4 regions of the Nocardioides oleivorans genome follow, and region 1 is predicted to be linked to each of the others. Evidence: riboswitches for the same ligand, from Rfam matches in the RefSeq annotation. Region 1 holds a riboswitch; each other region holds the start of a gene.
What was found. Region 1 has a riboswitch for cobalamin ahead of EUA93_RS18510 ((2Fe-2S) ferredoxin domain-containing protein). Riboswitches for the same ligand answer to the same signal wherever they lie in the genome.
Positions count from the first base shown of each region.

Region 1 (4,442 bases):
ACGACCCGTGCACCGCGAGACCGTGCTGCCGGGCGCCGTCCTCGCCCGGGTCGCCAGCAGCCACCTGCGCGTCGGCTCCTTCCAGTACGCCCGCGCCACCGACGACCTCGACCTGCTGCGCAGGCTCGCCGACCACGCCATCGCGCGGCACCACCCCGACGTCGCCGACGCCGAGCAGCCCCACCTCGCGCTCTTCGAGGCCGTGATGGCAGCGCAGGCGTCGCTCGTCGCGCAGTGGATGCTCGTCGGCTTCGTCCACGGCGTGATGAACACCGACAACATGACGATCTCCGGCGAGACCATCGACTACGGCCCGTGCGCCTTCATCGACGCGTTCGACCCGGCCACGGTCTTCAGCTCGATCGACACCGGCGGGCGCTACGCCTTCGGCAACCAGCCGGTGGTCGCGGAGTGGAACCTCGCGCGCTTCGCCGAGACCCTGCTCCCCCTCCTCGCCGAGGAGCAGGACGACGCGGTCGCCATCGCCACCGCCTCCCTCGGCCGGTTCCGCACGTCCTACTCCGAGGCGTGGTCGCGCGGGATGCGCGCCAAGCTCGGCCTCCCCGACGGGCTCCCCGACGAGGTCACCGCGGGGCTGGCCGGCGACCTGGTCGAGCTGATGCGCGACAACCACGTCGACCACACCGGATTCTTCCGGGCGCTCGGCGCAGCGGCCCGCGGCGACGCCGACGCGGCGCGCGGGCTCGTGCTCGACCTGGCGGCGTACGACGCCTGGGCCGCGCGCTGGCTCGCGCTCTCCCCCGACGCCGACGCGATGGACCGCGTGAACCCGGTCCACGTCCCGCGCAACCACCTCGTCGAGGAGGCACTGGACGCCGCCACGGGCGGTGACCTCGGCCCGCTCGACCGGCTGCTCGAGGCGGTCCGCCGGCCGTACGACGCACGTCCCGGGCTGGAGAGGTACGCCGAGCCCGCCCCGGAGTCGTTCGCCGGCTACCAGACCTTCTGCGGGACCTGACCCCACCCCGCTGTGACCGCTGTCTCGGGGTCCACGACCCACTCGGGTGGTATGGACCGGGGCCGGGACTGACAAGGTGTCGTCCATGGCTCGACGACGCACCCCCGAACCCGCCCCCACGCCTGCGCCCGTCCCGGCGCCGCCGTCGCGCGAGGAGACCATCGGCCACGGCCTGTCGTGGACGGCGCGGTGGAGCCTGCGCTTCGTCGGCATCGCCCTCGGGCTGGTGCTGGTCGGGCTCGTCGTCAAGTACGCCTGGGTGATCATCTTCCCGGTGCTGATGGCCCTGATCCTGTGCACCGTCCTGGCGCCGGTCGCCTCTTTCCTGCGCCGACGCCTCAAGCTCCCCAACGCGCTCGCCGCGGCGATCACCGTCCTCGGCGCCATCCTCGTGGTGGTCGGGGTCGGCTACACGATCGCCCCGTCCGTGGCCTCGCAGGGCGGCGACATCGTCGACAGCGCCAGCGAGGGGCTCCAGCACGTGCAGGACTGGGTGCAGAGCTCCGACTTCGTCTCCAAGGAGCAGATCGACGCCGGGCTCCAGGGGCTGCAGGAGAAGCTGACCGGGTCGGCCGGCACCATCGCCTCCGGCGTGCTGGTCGGGGTCTCCGCGATCACCAACGGGCTGGTCAACCTGGTGCTGGTCCTGATCCTGACCTTCCTGTTCGTCAAGGACGGCTCCCGGTTCCTGCCGTGGGTGCGCCGGCTCGCCGGCCCCACGGCCGGCCGGCACCTGGCCGAGGTCGGTGACCGCGCCTGGGCGACCCTGGGCGGCTTCATCAGGACCCAGGCCCTGGTGTCGCTCATCGACGCCGTCCTCATCGGTGGCGGCCTCCTGCTGATCGGCGTCCCGCTGGCCGTCCCGCTGGCCGTCCTCACCTTCTTCGCCGGGTTCGTGCCGATCGTCGGCGCCTTCGTCGCCGGCTCGATCGCCGTCCTCATCGCGCTGGTGTCCAACGGGCCCACCGGTGCGCTGCTGGCGCTCGCGCTCATCGTCGCCGTGCAGCAGGTGGAGGGCAACGTGCTGTCCCCAATCCTGCAGTCGAAGTCGATGAACCTCCACGCGGCCGTCGTCCTGCTGGCGGTCACCCTCGGCGGCACGCTGTTCGGGATCTCGGGCGCCTTCCTGGCCGTGCCCTTCACGGCCGTGCTGGCCGTCGTGCTGCGCTACCTCGACGAGGTCGTCGACGCGCGGACCAGGTCGCGCGTCGCGCCACGCACGGCCGAGGACTGACGACTGCCCTAGACTCGCCGCCAGACGCAGACCGGGAAGTCGGTGCAAGCCCGACACGGTCCTCGCCACTGTGACTGGGGAGCTGCGCCCGAACACGCCACTGGACCACACGTCCGGGAAGGCCGGGAACAGCGCTCGACCCAGGAGTCAGGAGACCGCCTGCGTCCATTTCCGCACACGACGATTCCACGAGAGATGGAGCGCAGGACTGATGGACCGACCCCTCGCACGAGCAGACCGACCCACCGTCACCGTCTGCCGCGGCTGCTGCTGCGGCACGACGAAGAAGCGGCCGCTGGTCGACCACGCCGCCCGGCTCGACGCCCTGCGCTCGATGCTCGGCGACACCGCGACCGTTCGTGTCACGGACTGCCTCGGCCCCTGCGAGCGCTCCGACGTCGTCGTGGTGAGCCCGTCGCCCGGCGCCCGCCGGGCCGGCGCGCGCCCGGTGTGGCTGGGCCTGCTCAACGGGCGCCACGAGGCCTCGGCGATCGCCGACTGGGTGCAGGCGGGTGGCCCGGGAGTCGCCGACCTGCCGGAGAGCCTGCGGCGCTCGCCGTTCCGGCCGTCCGCCACCGCGACGAAGGTGTGACCGTGCGGCACCTCGACACGGACCTGACGTCGCTGGCCGTCTTCCTCGTCGACCGGCTCACCGAGGACCTCGCCCGGCTCTGGGAGCGCGAGGCGGCGCGCGAGGGCGACCTGCTGCGGCCCGGTCTCGCCGCCCAGGTCGCGATCATCGACGAGGTCCTCGCGACCCTGCGATCGGGCCTGCTGCCGTCGCAGCGCGAGCTCCGGCTGCTGCTGCTCGGCTACGGCGCGCACCCCGACTACGACCCCGTCTGGGCGCAGCGGCTCAGTCGGCCGGCGTGAGCGGACGGCAACCGGTCAGCAGGTACTGCAGCACCACCTCGTGACCCGGCGCGACGCCGTGGGCGCGGTCGAGCTCGCGGACCTGCTCGAGCGGGGTCACGGCCACGTCGACCAGCCCGCCCCGGCGGAGGGCGTCGGCGACCTCCTCGATGGAGCGGGCGTCGGCCAGCGGCAGGTGGCCCTCGGGCCGCTCGCCGTAGAGCTCGCCGAGGCCGTCGGTGAACCACAGGCTGTCGGCCATCGCCACGACGCCGCCCGGTCGCAGCAGGCGCACCCAGCGCGCGACGGCCGTCTCCGGGTCGCGCAGGGTCCACATGACGTAGCGGCCGACGACCGCGTCGAAGGACTGCTCCGCGAAGTCCGGGTCGACGGCGTCGCCGGCGAGGAACCGGGGCGGAGTCACGTCGGAGGTCACGTCGGAGGTCGCGTCGGAGGTCGCGTCGGAGGCGGCGTCCCCGGCGGCGATCTCGAGCATCCCCGGCGAGAGGTCGATGCCCGTCACGCGGTGGCCGAGCCCGGCGACGAGCCGCGCCACGTGGCCGCTGCCGGTGCCCACGTCTAGCACGTCGGCCGGGGCGGCCGGGAGGGCCGCGGACCAGATGCCGCGCCACACCTCCAGGTCGAGGTCGCGACGCTCGGGACGTTGCTGGTAGGCGTCGTAGGCCGGGGCGCGACGGGTCCAGTAGTCGTTGATCGAGTGCTGGAGCTGCTGCTCGGTCATGCGGGTGCGGTCTCCCTCAGGTGATCGTGCTCGAACGGCTGGAACGGGTGGAAGAGCAGGTGGAGCTGGTCGCCGGTGCGCACGCGCTCGATGCCGATGCCGTAGACCGGCTCGAGGAGCTCGGGCACCAGGACGTCCTCGACCGGGCCGGTGGCGGCGATCCCGCCGTCGCCGAGCAGGACCAGGTCGTCGCAGTAGCGCGCAGCGAGGTTGAGGTCGTGCAGGACCACCACGACCGTGCGGTGCAGGTCGTGGGCCAGGTCGGCGACCAGCCCCAGGACCTCGTGCTGGAAGCGGATGTCGAGGTGGTTGGTCGGCTCGTCGAGGAGCAGGTGGGTGGCCTGCTGGGTGAGCGCGCGGGCGATCAGCACCCGCTGGCGCTCACCGCCGGACAGGCCGGCGAAGGGCCTCGCCGCCAGGTGCGAGGCACCGACCCGGGCGAGCGCCTCCGCGGCGACCCGACGGTCCTCGGCACCGGTGCGCTGGAACGTCGACAGGTGCGGGCCGCGGCCGAGCAGCACCATCTCCGCGACGGTGAGCGTGCTCTCGCCGCCCGTCTCCTGGACCACGACCGCCACCCGTCGCGCGGCCTCGCGCGGCGGGAGCGCGGCGAGTGCCTCCCCGTCGACGGTCAC
Region 1 is NZ_SDWT01000002.1:607,872-612,313, forward strand. It holds gene EUA93_RS18500 (protein adenylyltransferase SelO) at 1-979, shown strand, start outside; gene EUA93_RS18505 (AI-2E family transporter) at 1,065-2,213, shown strand; cobalamin riboswitch at 2,246-2,371, shown strand; gene EUA93_RS18510 ((2Fe-2S) ferredoxin domain-containing protein) at 2,425-2,805, shown strand; gene EUA93_RS18515 (hypothetical protein) at 2,808-3,086, shown strand; gene EUA93_RS18520 (class I SAM-dependent methyltransferase) at 3,070-3,807, opposite strand; gene EUA93_RS18525 (ABC transporter ATP-binding protein) at 3,804-4,442, opposite strand, start outside.

Region 2 (4,442 bases), on a different contig from region 1:
CGCGAGCACCTCGGCGATGTCGTCGCCGGACGTCCGCATCGCGCTGGTGCCCCAGACGGACAGGCCGACCGACTCGGGGTAGCCGCCGGTCTCGTCGACGTACTTCGCGACGAGCGACTCGGCCATCGCCATGCCGGTCTGCCAGGCCAGGCGCGACGGCACCGCGCGCGGGTCGACGGTGTAGAAGTTGCGGCCGGTCGGGAGCACGTTGACCAGCCCGCGCAGCGGCGAGCCGGACGGGCCGGCGGCGATGAAGCCGCCGTCGAGCGCGTGCACGACGGCGTCCATCTCGTCGGTGGTGCGGGCGAGGCGAGGCACGACCTGGGTGGCCGCGAACTCCAGCACCCGCTGGACCTCGGGGTCGTCGTGGAGCGTGGCCGCTGCGGCGACGTCCCAGTCGGCGGCGTCCATCGCCTGCACGAGCTCACGGGCCTTGGCCTCGATCGCGTCGACGGCGGTGGTGGCCTCGGCGCCCTCCTTCAGGCCGAGCGCTGCCCGGAGGCCCGGCACCGCCTGGGCCTGCCCGCCGAAGACCTGCGAGGCACGCATGATCGCGAGCACCAGGTTGACCCGGGCCTCGCCGGCCGGGGCGTCGCCGAGGATGTGCAGGCCGTCGCGGATCTGGGCGTCCTTGATCTCGCAGAGCCAGCCGTCGACGTGCATGATGAAGTCGTCGAACGACTCGTCGTCCGGCTGCTCGTCGAGGCCGAGGTCGCGGTGCATCTCGGCGGCGTGCATGAGCTGCCAGATCTCGCCGCGGATCGCCGGCAGCTTGGCCGGGTCCATCGCGGCGATGTTGGCGTGCTCGTCGAGGAGCTGCTCGAGCCGGGCGATGTCGCCGTAGGACTCCGCGCGCGCCATCGGCGGCACGAGGTGGTCGACGATCGTGGCGTGTGCGCGGCGCTTGGCCTGCGCGCCCTCACCGGGGTCGTTGACGAGGAACGGGTAGATCATCGGCAGGTTGCCGAGCGCCGCGTCGGTGCCGCAGGAGGCCGACAGCGCGGCGTTCTTGCCGGGCAGCCACTCGAGCGAGCCGTGCTTGCCGAGGTGCACGACGGCGTCGGCCCCGAAGCCCTGCTCGAGCCAGCGGTAGGCGCCCATGTAGTGGTGGGTCGGAGCCAGGTCGGGGTCGTGGTAGATCGCGATCGGGTTCTCGCCGAAGCCGCGCGGCGGCTGGATGATCAGCACCACGTTGCCGGCCTGCACGGTCGCGAGGACGAGCTCGCCGGCGTCGTTGGTGAAGAGCGACCCGGTGCCCTCGCCCCAGGCCTCGACCATGTCGGCCTTCAGGTCCTCGGGCAGGTCGGCGGTCCAGTCGGCGTACTGCTCCGGCGTGATCCGCACGTGCGCGTCGATCAGCTGCGCGTGCGTCAGCCACTCCTCGTCCTGGCCGCCCGCCTCGATGAGCGAGTGGATCAGCGCGTCGCCCTTCTCGGTGTCGGTGGCGTCGCGCTCGAGGATGTCGGTGACGACGTTGTCGGCGCCGAGGTCGTAGCCCTCCGCCCGCAGCCGGTTGAGCATTCGGATCGCGGAGACGGGGGTGTCGAGGCCGACGGCGTTGCCGATGCGGGCGTGCTTGGTGGGGTACGCCGACAGCACGAGCGCGAGCCGCTTCTCGGCGTTCGGGAGGGAGCGGAGGCGGGCCTGCTTGACCGCGATGCCGGCCACGCGCGCGCAGCGCTCGGCGTCGGCGACGTAGTGCGGCAGCCCGTCGGAGTCGACCTCCTTGAAGGAGAACGGCGCGGTGATGATGCGGCCGTCGAACTCGGGGATCGCGATCTGGGTCGCCGAGTCGAGCGGGCTGACGCCGTCGTCGGAGGCGAGCCACTCCTCGCGGCTGCTCGTGAGGCACAGGCCCTGGATGATCGGGATGTCGAGCGCCGACATCCGCGCCACGTCCCACGACTCGTCGTCGCCGCCCGCGCTGGCGCTCGCGGGCGTGCTGCCGCCGGCCGCGAGCACGGTGACGATCAGCGCGTCGAGCGAGCCGAAGGCGTCGTACAGCTCGTCGGGCGCGGAGCGCAGGGAGCCCGCGAAGATCGGGACGCCGACCGCGTGGCCGGTCGCGTCGACCGCGTCGGCGAGCGCGTGGGCGAAGGCGGTGTTGCCGCTCGCCTCGTGGGCGCGGTAGTAGAGCACCCCGACCCGGGCCTTGCCCTCCGCGACCGTCTCGGCCTGCGGGCGGGTGGCGTACCCCCACTGCGGCAGCACCGCGGGCGGCTCGAAGCCCTCGCCGGTGAGCAGGACGGTGTCGGAGAGGAAGGCGTGGAGCTGGGTGAGGTTCTCCGGGCCGCCCTCGGCGAGGTAGCGGTGCGCCTCGGCCGCGACGCCCATCGGCACCGACGACAGCTCCATCAGCTCGGCGCTCGGCGACTGCTCCCCGCCGAGGACGACGACGGGCATGCCGGTCGCGGCGACACGGGTGAAGCCGGAGCAGAGGTCCTGCGGCGAGCCGAGCAGCCGGCCGATGACGAGGTCGCAGCCCTCGATCACCGCGGCCATCGACTGGTGGCCGGGCCGCGCCGGGTTGGCGAGGACGTAGTCGGCGCCGGACGCCCGGGCGCTCAGCAGGTCGGTGTCGGACGTGGACAGGAGTGCGATGCGCACGATTTCCTCCAGGGGGGTTCTCGCCCCTCGTTCGTCGGATCCCGCGTGGCTCAGTGTCTGGCTCGGCCCACCGGTTGGCGGGCCTGACAGTGGCGGAACCGCCCCGGACTCGCACCGGGTTCCTGGTCCCACGCAGGTGGCTGCCGCGAGCCTACTGCCACACTCGGCCCATGACCGAGCGCACCCGAGGCGACCTCTGCCCGGGCGTCTTCCGACCGTGGCCGGCGGACGACGGAGCGCTCGTCCGGCTGCGCCTCCCGGGCGGTCACCTCTCGCGCTCGACACTGCTGTCGCTGGTCGCGGTCGCGGAGGAGTACGGCGACGGGCAGGTCCACCTGACCAAGCGGGCGAACCTCCAGCTGCGCGCGCTGCCCTGCTCCGGTGCTTCGCTGCCGGACGAGGTGGTCTCCGCGATCCGCGACACCGGGCTGCTGCCCCACCCGGCGCACGAGCTCGTCCGCAACGTGATGGCCTCACCGCTGTCGGGCTTGGTCGGCGGACGCGCGGACCTGCGCCCCGTCGTCGCCGAGCTCGACGCGCGCATGTGCGCCACACCGTCGCTGGCGTCGCTGCCCGGCCGCTTCCTCTTCGTCCTCGACGACGGCCGCGGCGACCTCGCCGGGCGCTCGACCGACCTCGGCCTGGTCGCGCTCTCCCCGGGCGAGGTGCAGCTGCGGATCGGGTCGTCGGCCTGGGGCCCGGTCGTCCCGCTCACCGAGGCCGCCGCCCGCCTCAACGGGCTGGCCCGCGCCTTCCAGCAGGTCCGGGGCCGCGGCGACGACGCCGCCTGGCACGTCGACGAGCTCCCGGTCGCCCTCCCCTCGCAGGACCCCGACCCCCGCGCCCTCGTCGCCTCCGACCCCCCGCCCCCGGGCGAGGTCGCGCAAGGAGTCGTGCACGTCCCGATCGAGGGTGGCGTGCTCGACCGAAAGCTCTCGGTCACGCTGCCGGAGGCGCTGGTCGTGACCCCGTGGAAGTCCCTGATCGCTCTCGGGTGACCCACCCGCCACCCGGGTGGGGAACCGTCGGGTTCCCGCCGGCCGGTTACGCCAACCCGACCGTTCCCCACTCGCCGCTGGCTGAGCAGCGAGCGATCACGCCACGCAGATGACGCCCCGGTTGCCCTCCTGGTCGGCGATCACCGTCAGCCCGGGCGCCTGCGAGTCGTCCACGACCGTGCCGCCGGCAGCGAGGGCGGCGGCCACCCGAGCGTCGCGCGCCTCCGCAGCGACGTACACCTCCACGTGGAACCGCTGCCCCGGAGCGGCGTCCTCGTCGAGGTCGTCGAACCACAGGTTCGCCACCCGGTTCGACCCGTCGCGCACCTCGTCGGAGGGTGACCCGCGCCCCTGGGAGGCGAGGTCGCCGGTGAGCAGGGCCGCCCACACGGGCGCCACGTCGCTCGACGAGTCCACGTTGAGCCCGAGCTCGAGCTCCGCGACCGACGCCGGGTCCGCGGTCAGGCCGAGGTCGGAGGCGAGCGAGGCGATCGTCCGGGCGAGGTCGAGGTCCTGCTGCGTCGGCCACTCCACGACGTACTCCGTGCCGTCGTCGTCGCGGTAGATCGCGTCCGGCGTGACCAGCTCGAGGTCGACGTGACCGTTGCCGATCACGACGCGCGGGTGGTGCCCGACCTCGTCACCGGCGTCGGAGATCGCGGAGACGAGGCGTACGCCGTCCGCGAAGGAGTCCACGAGGTAGCGGGCGTGGAGCCCCTGGGCCAGCTTGCGCCAGTCGGTCAGCCCGGCCTCGGTGATCTGCGCACTCGGGATCATGTCCATGCCGGGACACTCCCCCACGCGGACCGCCGCCGCAAGGCCCTAGGCTGCCCCCGT
Region 2 is NZ_SDWT01000001.1:1,883,762-1,888,203, reverse strand. It holds gene cobN (cobaltochelatase subunit CobN) at 1-2,607, opposite strand, end outside; cobalamin riboswitch at 2,638-2,784, opposite strand; gene EUA93_RS08935 (nitrite reductase) at 2,778-3,605, shown strand; gene EUA93_RS08930 (4a-hydroxytetrahydrobiopterin dehydratase) at 3,702-4,388, opposite strand.
Region 2: it holds a riboswitch for cobalamin, as region 1 does, so the genes downstream of both, cobN (cobaltochelatase subunit CobN) here and EUA93_RS18510 ((2Fe-2S) ferredoxin domain-containing protein) in region 1, are expected to answer to the same signal.

Region 3 (4,442 bases), on a different contig from region 1:
CAGGTCCCTGGTGGCCGGGTTGGCCTTCAGGACGGCAACCTTCTGCTCGAAGGTCTGGCCGGGGTAGTCGACGAAGACGAACGCCTCGGGCCGCGAGGCGGCGAGCCGCTCCCAGGAGACCTCGGTCCAGGTGTCCTCGAGGTCGGACATGGCGTTGACTCCGCCGCCGGCCTCGATGACCGCCTGGGGCGCGCCGAAGGCACCGGACGTGAAGACGGCCTTCTCGCCGCTGTCGAACACGAAGACGACCGGGTCCTCCTCGGCGCGCGGCGACGCGTCGAGCGCGTCGAGGCGGGCGTCGAAGTCGGCGACGACCTCCGTCGCCCTGTCCTGCGTGCCGGTGATGGCGCCGAGGTTGGTCATGTCCTCGCGCAGCGCGGTCCAGGGGTCGACGATGCCGCGGGCGTCGCTGCCGTCCTGGCGGCACGACTCGGTGAGGACGTACGCCGCGATGTCGCGCTGGGCGAGGCTGTCGGGGGTGAGCTGCTTGGTCTCGTCGTAGCCGTAGTTCCAGCCGGCGACCATGACGTCGGGCCGCGCGGCGATGACCGTCTCGAGGCTCGGGTAGTCGTCGGAGACCTGGTTGAGCCCGGCCACCGCGTCGCCGTAGTGCTCGGTGAGGACCTCCTGGTCGCGACCGATGCTGGACACCGCCGCCACCTGGTCCTCGGCGCCGAGGGCGAGCACCATCGAGATCAGGTTGCTGTCGTTGACGAAGAGGTCCTGCGCGGGCGTCGGGAACTCGACGTCGGTCCCGCAGTTGGACACCGACACGGTCGAGGCGTCCGCCGAGGACCCGGCCCCGGAGGACGAGCCGTCCTCATCGCCCGAGGAGCCGCAGCCGGCGAGGAGGAGGACCGACACGGCTGCGAGGACGCTGCCACCGGTCCGGGCGTGGTGGCTGGTGGTGCTTCTCATGGGTGCTGCTCCCTTTCATCGTGGCTGAACAGCAGGTGGGTCCTGCCGGTGAGGGGGTGGGTGACGCGGGTGGCGAGCACGCCGAACGCGTCGTGGAGGACGTGGGGCACGAGCACCTCGTCCGGGGTGCCGCAGGCGAAGACGCCGCCGTCGTGGAGCACGGCGATCCGGTCGCAGAAGGTCGCGGCGAGGTCGAGGTCGTGGATCGCGACCACGACGGTCTTCCCGAGTGACCGCACGAGCCGCATCAGGTCGAGCTGGTGGCGGATGTCGAGGTGGTTGGTGGGCTCGTCCAGCAGCAGCAGCGGTGCCCCCTGGGCCAGGCCCCGGGCGATCACCGCGCGACGGCGCTCGCCGCCCGAGAGCCGGTCGAGCGGCTGCTGGGCGGAGTGCTCCAGGTCGACAAGGCGCAGGGCCTCCTCGACCGCGGCTCGCGACTCGTCGTCCATCCCGCCGGACGCACGCAGGTGCGGCACTCGCCCGAGCGCGACCATCTCGACCACCAGCAGGTCGGCCGGGGCGGCTTCCTCCTGGGCGACGAACGCGATGCGTCGGGCGCGCTCACGCGACCGCATCGAGGAGAGCGGCACGCCGTCGAGGACGACCTCGCCCCTCGCGGCCGGACGTACGCCGGCGAGCGCCCGGAGCAGGGTCGACTTGCCGCTGCCGTTGGCGCCGACCAGCCCGAGCACCTCCCCCGGACGCACCTCGAGGTCGACCCCCGCCAGGATCGTGCGGCGGCCGATGGCGCACGAGACGTCACGCACCTCGAGGGCGGTCTTCGCCGCTGTCGGCGCAGCGACGTCGGCGGTGGTCATGACTCGCCTCCGAACCGGTAGGCCCGACGGCCCAGCAGCAGCAGGAAGATCGGGGCGCCGATCAGCCCGGTGACCACGCTCAGGGGGATCTCGGTCGGGCGTACGGCGACCCGGGTGATCACGTCGACCCACACCAGGAACAGCCCGCCCGCGAGCGCCGCCACCGGCAGGCTGGCGCGGTGTCGCGGGCCGACGAGGAGGCGCGAGAGGTGGGGCAGGACGAGACCGACGAACCCGATGCCCCCGGCGACCGCGACCAGGACGCCGACGAGCACGGAGAGCAGGACGAACAGTGCGATGCGCAGGGCGGGGACCGGGACACCGAGCGCAGCCGCCGTCTCGGGTCCGACCGCGAGGGCGTCGAGCCACCCGCTCGCCGACATCAGCAGCGCGAAGCAGGCGACCACCGTCACCAGCGGCAGCCACAGCTGGGCCCACGTGGTGCCCGACAGCGAGCCGAGGAGCCAGAACAGCACGGACTGCGCAGCCTGCGGCTCGGAGCTCTTGAACACCATGAAGCTGGCGATCGAGGAGAACGCAGCCGACAGCACCGTCCCGGTGAGCACCAGGCGCAGCGGCGTCAGACCGCCCTGGAGCAGGGCGATGCCGAACACGATCGCGGAGGCCGCCAGCGCGCCGAGGAGCGCACCGACCGACAGCGCCCACGTCCCGGCGCCCGAGAGCACGCCGAGGGTGATGACGGCCGTGGCACCGACGCTCGCGCCCGAGGAGACACCCAGGAGGTACGGGTCGGCCAGGGGGTTGCGGACGAGCGTCTGGATGCCGGCCCCGGCGACCGCGAGGCCCGCACCGACCACGAACCCGAGCAGGGTCCGCGGCAGCCGGAGCTCCCACACGATCGCGTCGTACGCCGGGTCCCGCGGGCCGTCGCCGAAGCGGGCCGCCAGCGCCTCGACGACGACGCCGACCGGAAGCGGCTCGGCACCGAAGCCGGTCGAGACCACCGCCGTGACCAGGATCGCCGGGACGAGGACGACGAGCGCGACCGGGACGGGGACACGCCTCGGGGCGCGGCGCGGGGGCGCAGCACGGAGCTGGTGCAAAGGGGGGCCTGCCGGTGTCGGGAGCTCAGATCGCGAAGCTCGTGTGATGGACCGAACCAGCAGGTTTTCGGACTCGGGGTCAACCGGACGAAGCGCCTTCCCAGACCTCTCGGTCCAGTGGCTGTGTGCTTCGCCCGTCGCCTCTTACCGCTGCGCGACAGTTCCGGATTCTCACCGGATTCCCTCACCCGACGTGCGGGTGTGACTGGCTCGCGGTCAATCTACACACGCGACCCCGGGGGCGCCACGCCCCGGCCCACGCCCCGCCGCCCGTCAGCGCAGGCCGCTGGACGTGAAGCCCTGCACGAAGAACCGCTGGAAGATCACGAACAGCACCAGCATCGGCGCGACGTTGACCAGCGCGTACGCCATCGTCGCGGTGTAGTCGGGCCCGTACTGGCCCTGGAGGTAGAGCAGGCCGATCGGCAGGGTGAACAGCTCGTTGTCCTTGAGGGCGATCAACGGCCAGGCGAAGTCGTTCCACGACGACAGCAGGCTCATGAAGAACAGCACGGCGACGAGCGGCTTGGCGTTGGGCAGGACGATGCGGCTGAAGGTCCGCCACTCCCCTGCCCCGTCGAGCCGGGCCGCGTCGAGCAGGTCACGAGGGATCCCCAGGAAGAACTGGCGCGCCAGGAACATCCCGAGCGCCGAGGCCGAGGTGGGCAGGATGACCGCCCAGTAGGTGCCGTAGAGCTGCAGCTCGGTGACGAGTCGGAACAGCGCCACCATGATGACCTGGACCGGCAGCACGAGCGTGCCGAGTGCGAGCACGAAGAGCGGGCTCGCCCCGCGGAAGCGCAGGTGCGCGAAGGCGTACCCGGCCATCAGGTTCGTGACCACCGTCAGGACGGCCACCGACAAGGAGACGGCCACGGAGTTGCCGAACCAGGTCCCGACCGGGAACGCCTCCAGCACGCGGCGGAAGTTGTCGGTGGTCAGGTCGCTGGGCAGGACGCCGACGCGACCACCCAGCAGGTCGCGGCGGCTCGAGAGCGCGACGACGACCATCCAGTACAGGGGGAACACGAGGACGAGGGCGACGACCGAGGCGGCGACGGTCCGGAGGAGCTTCATGCCTCACCGTCCCGTCCGCGGTTGAGGCGCCACTGGAGCGTCGTGAAGGCGAGGGTCGCGACCAGCAGCACCATGCCGACGGCCGCGGCGTAGCCCTGGTCGCGCTGGGTGAAGCCCTGCTCGTAGGCGTAGGTCACCAGCACCGAGGTCGAGTCCTCGGGACCGCCGCCGGTGAGGACGAAGACGAGGTCGAACACCTGGAAGGAGTAGATGACGTTGATGATGACGAGGAAGAAGGTCGCGGGTCGCAGCGCGGGGATGGTGACGTGCCTGAGCCGCTGCACCCACGACGCGCCGTCGAGCATCGCCGACTCGTGCAGCTGCGGGTCGGTGCCCTGCAGGGCCGTGAGGTAGATGAGCATGTTGAAGCCGACCCGCCACCACAGCGTCACGAGCACCACGGATGCGAACGCCCACGGACCGTCGGACTGCCAGGCCGGCTCCGAGAGGCCGAAGGACGCGAGGATGCTGTTGAGGACCCCGGTGTTCTCGTCGAAGAACAGCAGCCCCACGAGCGCCGTGGCCACCCCGGAGACCGCCATGGGCAGGATCAGCACGGTGCGGA
Region 3 is NZ_SDWT01000001.1:2,185,613-2,190,054, reverse strand. It holds gene EUA93_RS10480 (ABC transporter substrate-binding protein) at 1-918, opposite strand, end outside; gene EUA93_RS10475 (ABC transporter ATP-binding protein) at 915-1,736, opposite strand; gene EUA93_RS10470 (FecCD family ABC transporter permease) at 1,733-2,716, opposite strand; cobalamin riboswitch at 2,842-3,025, opposite strand; gene EUA93_RS10465 (carbohydrate ABC transporter permease) at 3,074-3,877, opposite strand; gene EUA93_RS10460 (carbohydrate ABC transporter permease) at 3,874-4,442, opposite strand, start outside.
Region 3: it holds a riboswitch for cobalamin, as region 1 does, so the genes downstream of both, EUA93_RS10470 (FecCD family ABC transporter permease) here and EUA93_RS18510 ((2Fe-2S) ferredoxin domain-containing protein) in region 1, are expected to answer to the same signal.

Region 4 (4,442 bases), on a different contig from region 1:
AACGACGCACCGGGGGAGGCCGCACGGCTCGCTCCCCAAGCGCAGCAGGTTGCGCCGGGGCACCTCAACCCTGAACTCATCGACGCAATCACGCGCATCGACGGGGCGGTACTCGTGGATCCCGCGGGCGAATGCCACGCCATCGGGGTGATTCTCGACGGTGAAGCCACCGGAGACGGAGACCCGGCGAGAGGAGCCAGATACAACTCAGCAGTGCGCTATGCGAAAGCCAACGATCGGAACTGCATGGTCGTCATCGTGAGCGAAGACGGAATGATCAACGTGCTCCCAGACCTCCGCCGTCAAGTCACGCGCGCCGGAATCGAAGAGGTGGTACGGAAGGTCGAGGCCGCTGTCACGAACGACCCTGAGGATGGTGTGTTCAACAGGCGGTGGCGGCACATCGAGTCCGTTGCCTTCTACCTTTCCGCCGACCAGTGCGACCGGGCAAATGACGCTCGCGAGCAAGTTGAAGCCAAGCGCAGTAGGCATGCGAAGCGCGAATCGAATGACGGCCTTGGACACATCCTCAACGTCTCCTGGAAGAGGCTTACTCCAAACGCCGCGATGGACGCCACGTACTTCTATGAGGGCTGCAGTTAGAGGTCGGCTGCCAGAGCGGACTCAGATACATCGGAACTGTGGCGCGCCCGCAACAGAGGTCGCAGGGGGTTTGGGGCGCAGGAGCCCTCAGTTGACGAGTACTTCCTGAAGCTTGCATGCCGCCGCCCGTGCATCTCTGAATGAACACTGGGCGCTCGCCTAGCGAGGGTCAGCGCATCACTCTGGGCTACTCGTCGACGGTTGGATGTGCGGCATTCTGGGCGGATCGCAGCAGGTCCTGCGCTTCAGACTGGCGCTCGATCTAGAGCCCACTGAGTGACCCTGCGCGCGGGCGTCCACCCAGTGAAGGTCCCTACTGGCGCCGCGGTCTCGACCCCGATCCGAGTCAGCTCGCCGCCGTGGTCGGCGTACGCCTTGGCGAGCAACGTCTCGGTCTCGAGGGTGACGCCGTGAACGACGAGGCGGCCGCCTGGCTTCAACGCGGCGAGGCAGGTGTCCAGGACGCCTTCACGAGTGGCGCCGCCCCCGATGAAGATCGCGTCCGGGGCTTCGAGATCTGACAGTGCTGACGGAGCTCGGCCTTCGACGACCTGGAGGTCGGGGACGCCGAGAGCCTGAGCGTTCCGCGCAATTCGAGCCGCACGCTCGGGGTCGGACTCGATGGCGATCGTGCGGCATGTCGGGTGGGCGCGCATCCACTCGATGCCGACCGAGCCGGCACCCGCGCCGACGTCCCAGAGGATTTGCCCGGGGGCGGGCATGAGGCGGGCGAGCGCGGAGGCGCGGAGGTCTCGCTTGGTGAGCTGGCCGTCGTTCTCGAAGGCCGAGTCCGGCAGTCCGGGCGCCCAGGAGGCCAAGCCGTTTCCGGACACCCCGATGGCAATGATGTTCAACGCGGGAGACGCGACCGACCACGAGGAAGCGACGCCTGACCGAACACTTTCGGTCGACGAGCCGAGGTCCCCGAGGACCGTGAAAGAAGAGGCACCCCACCCGGCAGAGGTCAGCAACGACGCCACCGCAGCGGGTGTCGAGGCATCCGACGAGAGCACCAGGATCCGGCGGCCCGGTGCTAGGGCTAGCACCAGACGTTCCAAGGGACGACCAACAAGCGAAACGACCTCGCAGGACTCGGAAGACCATCCCATCCGCGCCCGAGCCAGTGCCACCGACGAGATGGCGGGCACCACCCGCACCGGAGCGCCGTACTCCAAGAGCGTCGTTGCGATCCCCGACACCAGCGGGTCACCGGAGGCAAGCGCGACGACCGGGCGACCGGCGTACTCAGCGAGCAGCGCAGGCAGAGAAGCAGCCAACGGCGAGGGCCACGACACCCGCACCTGACCGCCGACGGAGGGCACCAGGGAGAGGTGTCGCGAGCCGCCCCAGAGCACCGACGCCTCCAGCACCAGCGACTGCGACGACGGGGAGAGCGAGACCCAGCCGTCGGCGCCGATCCCGACGACCACGATCTCCGTGGGCACACCAGTGGACGACATGGCCGCAGACGCTATCGTGACGCGGACAAGGCGAGAGGTGCCCCGAAGCTTGGGGAGAATCTGGGAAGCCGGTGAAAGTCCGGCACAGGGCCCGCTGCGGTGACTCGAGACGTCGAACATGACGATCCGGGAAGTCCGAAGACCGGCCTCCCGTCGACCAGTTCCAACCTGGCAACGAGAGCGGGAGCCCCCATGCCACAGCAGTACCCCCTCTGCGCAGTCGTCGGCAGCGACGACATGACGCTCGCCCTCCTCCTCACCACGATCTCCCCCGAGGTCGGCGGCGTGCTCGTGCGCGGCGAGAAGGGCACGGCCAAGTCCACCACCGTCCGCGCCCTCGCCACCGTGCTGCCGCCCATCGAGGTGGTCGCCGGCGACCGGTTCTCCTCCGCCCCCGGCGAGACGTCACCCGACGGAGCCTGGGGCAGCGACGCGGAGACCGAGACCCGGCCCGTACGCCTCGTCGAGCTCCCCGTCGGCGCCACCGAGGACCGCGTGCTCGGCTCGCTGCACCTCTCCAAGGTGCTGGCCGACGGCGTCGCCGAGTACGAGCCCGGCCTGCTCGCCCGCGCGCACCGCGGCATCCTCTACGTCGACGAGGTCAACCTCCTCCACGACCATCTCGTCGACCTGCTGCTCGACGCCGCCGCGATGGGCCGCTCCACCGTCGAGCGCGACGGCGTCTCGGTCGCCCACGCCGCCCGCTTCGTGCTCGTCGGCACCATGAACCCCGAGGAGGGTGAGCTCCGCCCCCAGCTCCTCGACCGCTTCGGCCTCACCGTCGAGATCGCCGCACCGCGCGACCCGCAGCTGCGCGCCGAGGTCGTCCGCCGCCGGCTCGCCTTCGACGCCGACCCCGACGCCTTCGTCGAGTCGTACGCCGACGCCGAGCGCGCGCTGACCGACCGGATCGCCGCCGCCCGCAAGCTGCTCCCCGAGGTCGAGCTGACCGACGCGGTGCTGACCAAGGTCGCTGAGGTGTGCGCCGCCTTCGAGGTCGACGGGATGCGCGCCGACATCGTCACCACGCGCACCGCGATCGCCAACGCGGCCTGGAACGGACGGACCCACGTCACCCGGGCAGACATCCGTCAGGCGGCGCTGCTGGCGCTGCCCCACCGGCGGCGGCGGAACCCGTTCGATGCTCCCGGGCTCGACGAGGAGCTGCTCGACCAGGTTCTCGGGGACGAGGAGCCGGACCCTGAGCCGCCGCTTCCGCCGGAGCCGGACGGTGATGGCGGAGGCGACGACCAGGCGCCGGAGTCCGATCAGGGCGATGGTCCGGACGCCGGGTCGGATGGATCGGGTTTCGAGACGGGCGCAGAGCGCCCTCCTCAACCAACGGCGGAAAGCGCAGAGCGCCCTCCTCAACCGACGGATCAGCAGGAGGACCCGGGTTTCGACACGGGCGCAGAGCGCCCTCCTCAACCAGCGGATGGTTCGGGCGCCGGGCAGACGTCGGTCATTGGAGCTGCGGACCCCTACAAGGTGAAGCGGTTCGAGGTCCACGGCACGGGCGCCGGGGAGTCGGGCAAGCGGAGCCGCGCGCTGACGAGCAACGGGCGCCGGATCGGGGCCGACCCGACCGGCAACGGCGGGCTGCACCTGATCGAGACGATCCGGGCAGCGGCTCCTCACCAACAGGCACGAGGGCGCCAGGGTGGTCGGATCCTCTTCCAGGACGGCGATCTGAGGACGGCACGACGTGAGGGACGCGAGGCCAACCTCGTCCTCTTCTGCGTCGACGCGAGCGGATCGATGGCCGCGAAGAAGCGGATGGAGCAGGTGAAGACCGCGATCCTCAGCCTGCTGCTCGACGCCTACCAGCGCCGCGACAAGGTCGGGCTGGTCACCTTCCGCGCCGACAGCGCCGAGGTCGCGCTGCCGCCGACCCACTCGGTCGACATCGCAGCGAAGCGGCTCGCCGACCTGCCGGCAGGGGGTCGTACGCCGCTCGCCGAAGGCCTGCTCACCGCGGCCGAGGTGCTGCGGGTCGAGAGGGTGCGCGACCCGCGACGCCGCCCGCTCCTCATCGTGATCACCGACGGCCGGGCCACCCAGGGCGCCGACGCCGTGGTCAGGAGCCGGCAGGCTGCCGCATGGCTCGCGGAGCAGCACACCAGCGCCGTCGTCGTCGACTGCGAGCAGGGCCCGATGCGGATGGGCCTCGCCGGTCAGCTCGCGCTGGCCATGCAGGCCACGCACCTCCCGCTCGCGGAGGTCAGCGCGCAGGCCCTCACGAGCATGGCGCGCGCGGCATGAGCAGCCAGCTGGGTCAAGGTCTCTACGACGTCATCGCCCGCCGGCGCGACGTACGAGCCGAGTTCAGCGGCGACGACCTGGACCAGGACGCGCTGCGACGGGTGCTGCGAGCCGCCC
Region 4 is NZ_SDWT01000001.1:1,852,285-1,856,726, reverse strand. It holds gene EUA93_RS08800 (diadenylate cyclase) at 1-603, shown strand, start outside; gene cbiE (precorrin-6y C5,15-methyltransferase (decarboxylating) subunit CbiE) at 849-2,063, opposite strand; cobalamin riboswitch at 2,082-2,228, shown strand; gene EUA93_RS08790 (magnesium chelatase subunit D family protein) at 2,256-4,325, shown strand; gene bluB (5,6-dimethylbenzimidazole synthase) at 4,322-4,442, shown strand, end outside.
Region 4: it holds a riboswitch for cobalamin, as region 1 does, so the genes downstream of both, EUA93_RS08790 (magnesium chelatase subunit D family protein) here and EUA93_RS18510 ((2Fe-2S) ferredoxin domain-containing protein) in region 1, are expected to answer to the same signal.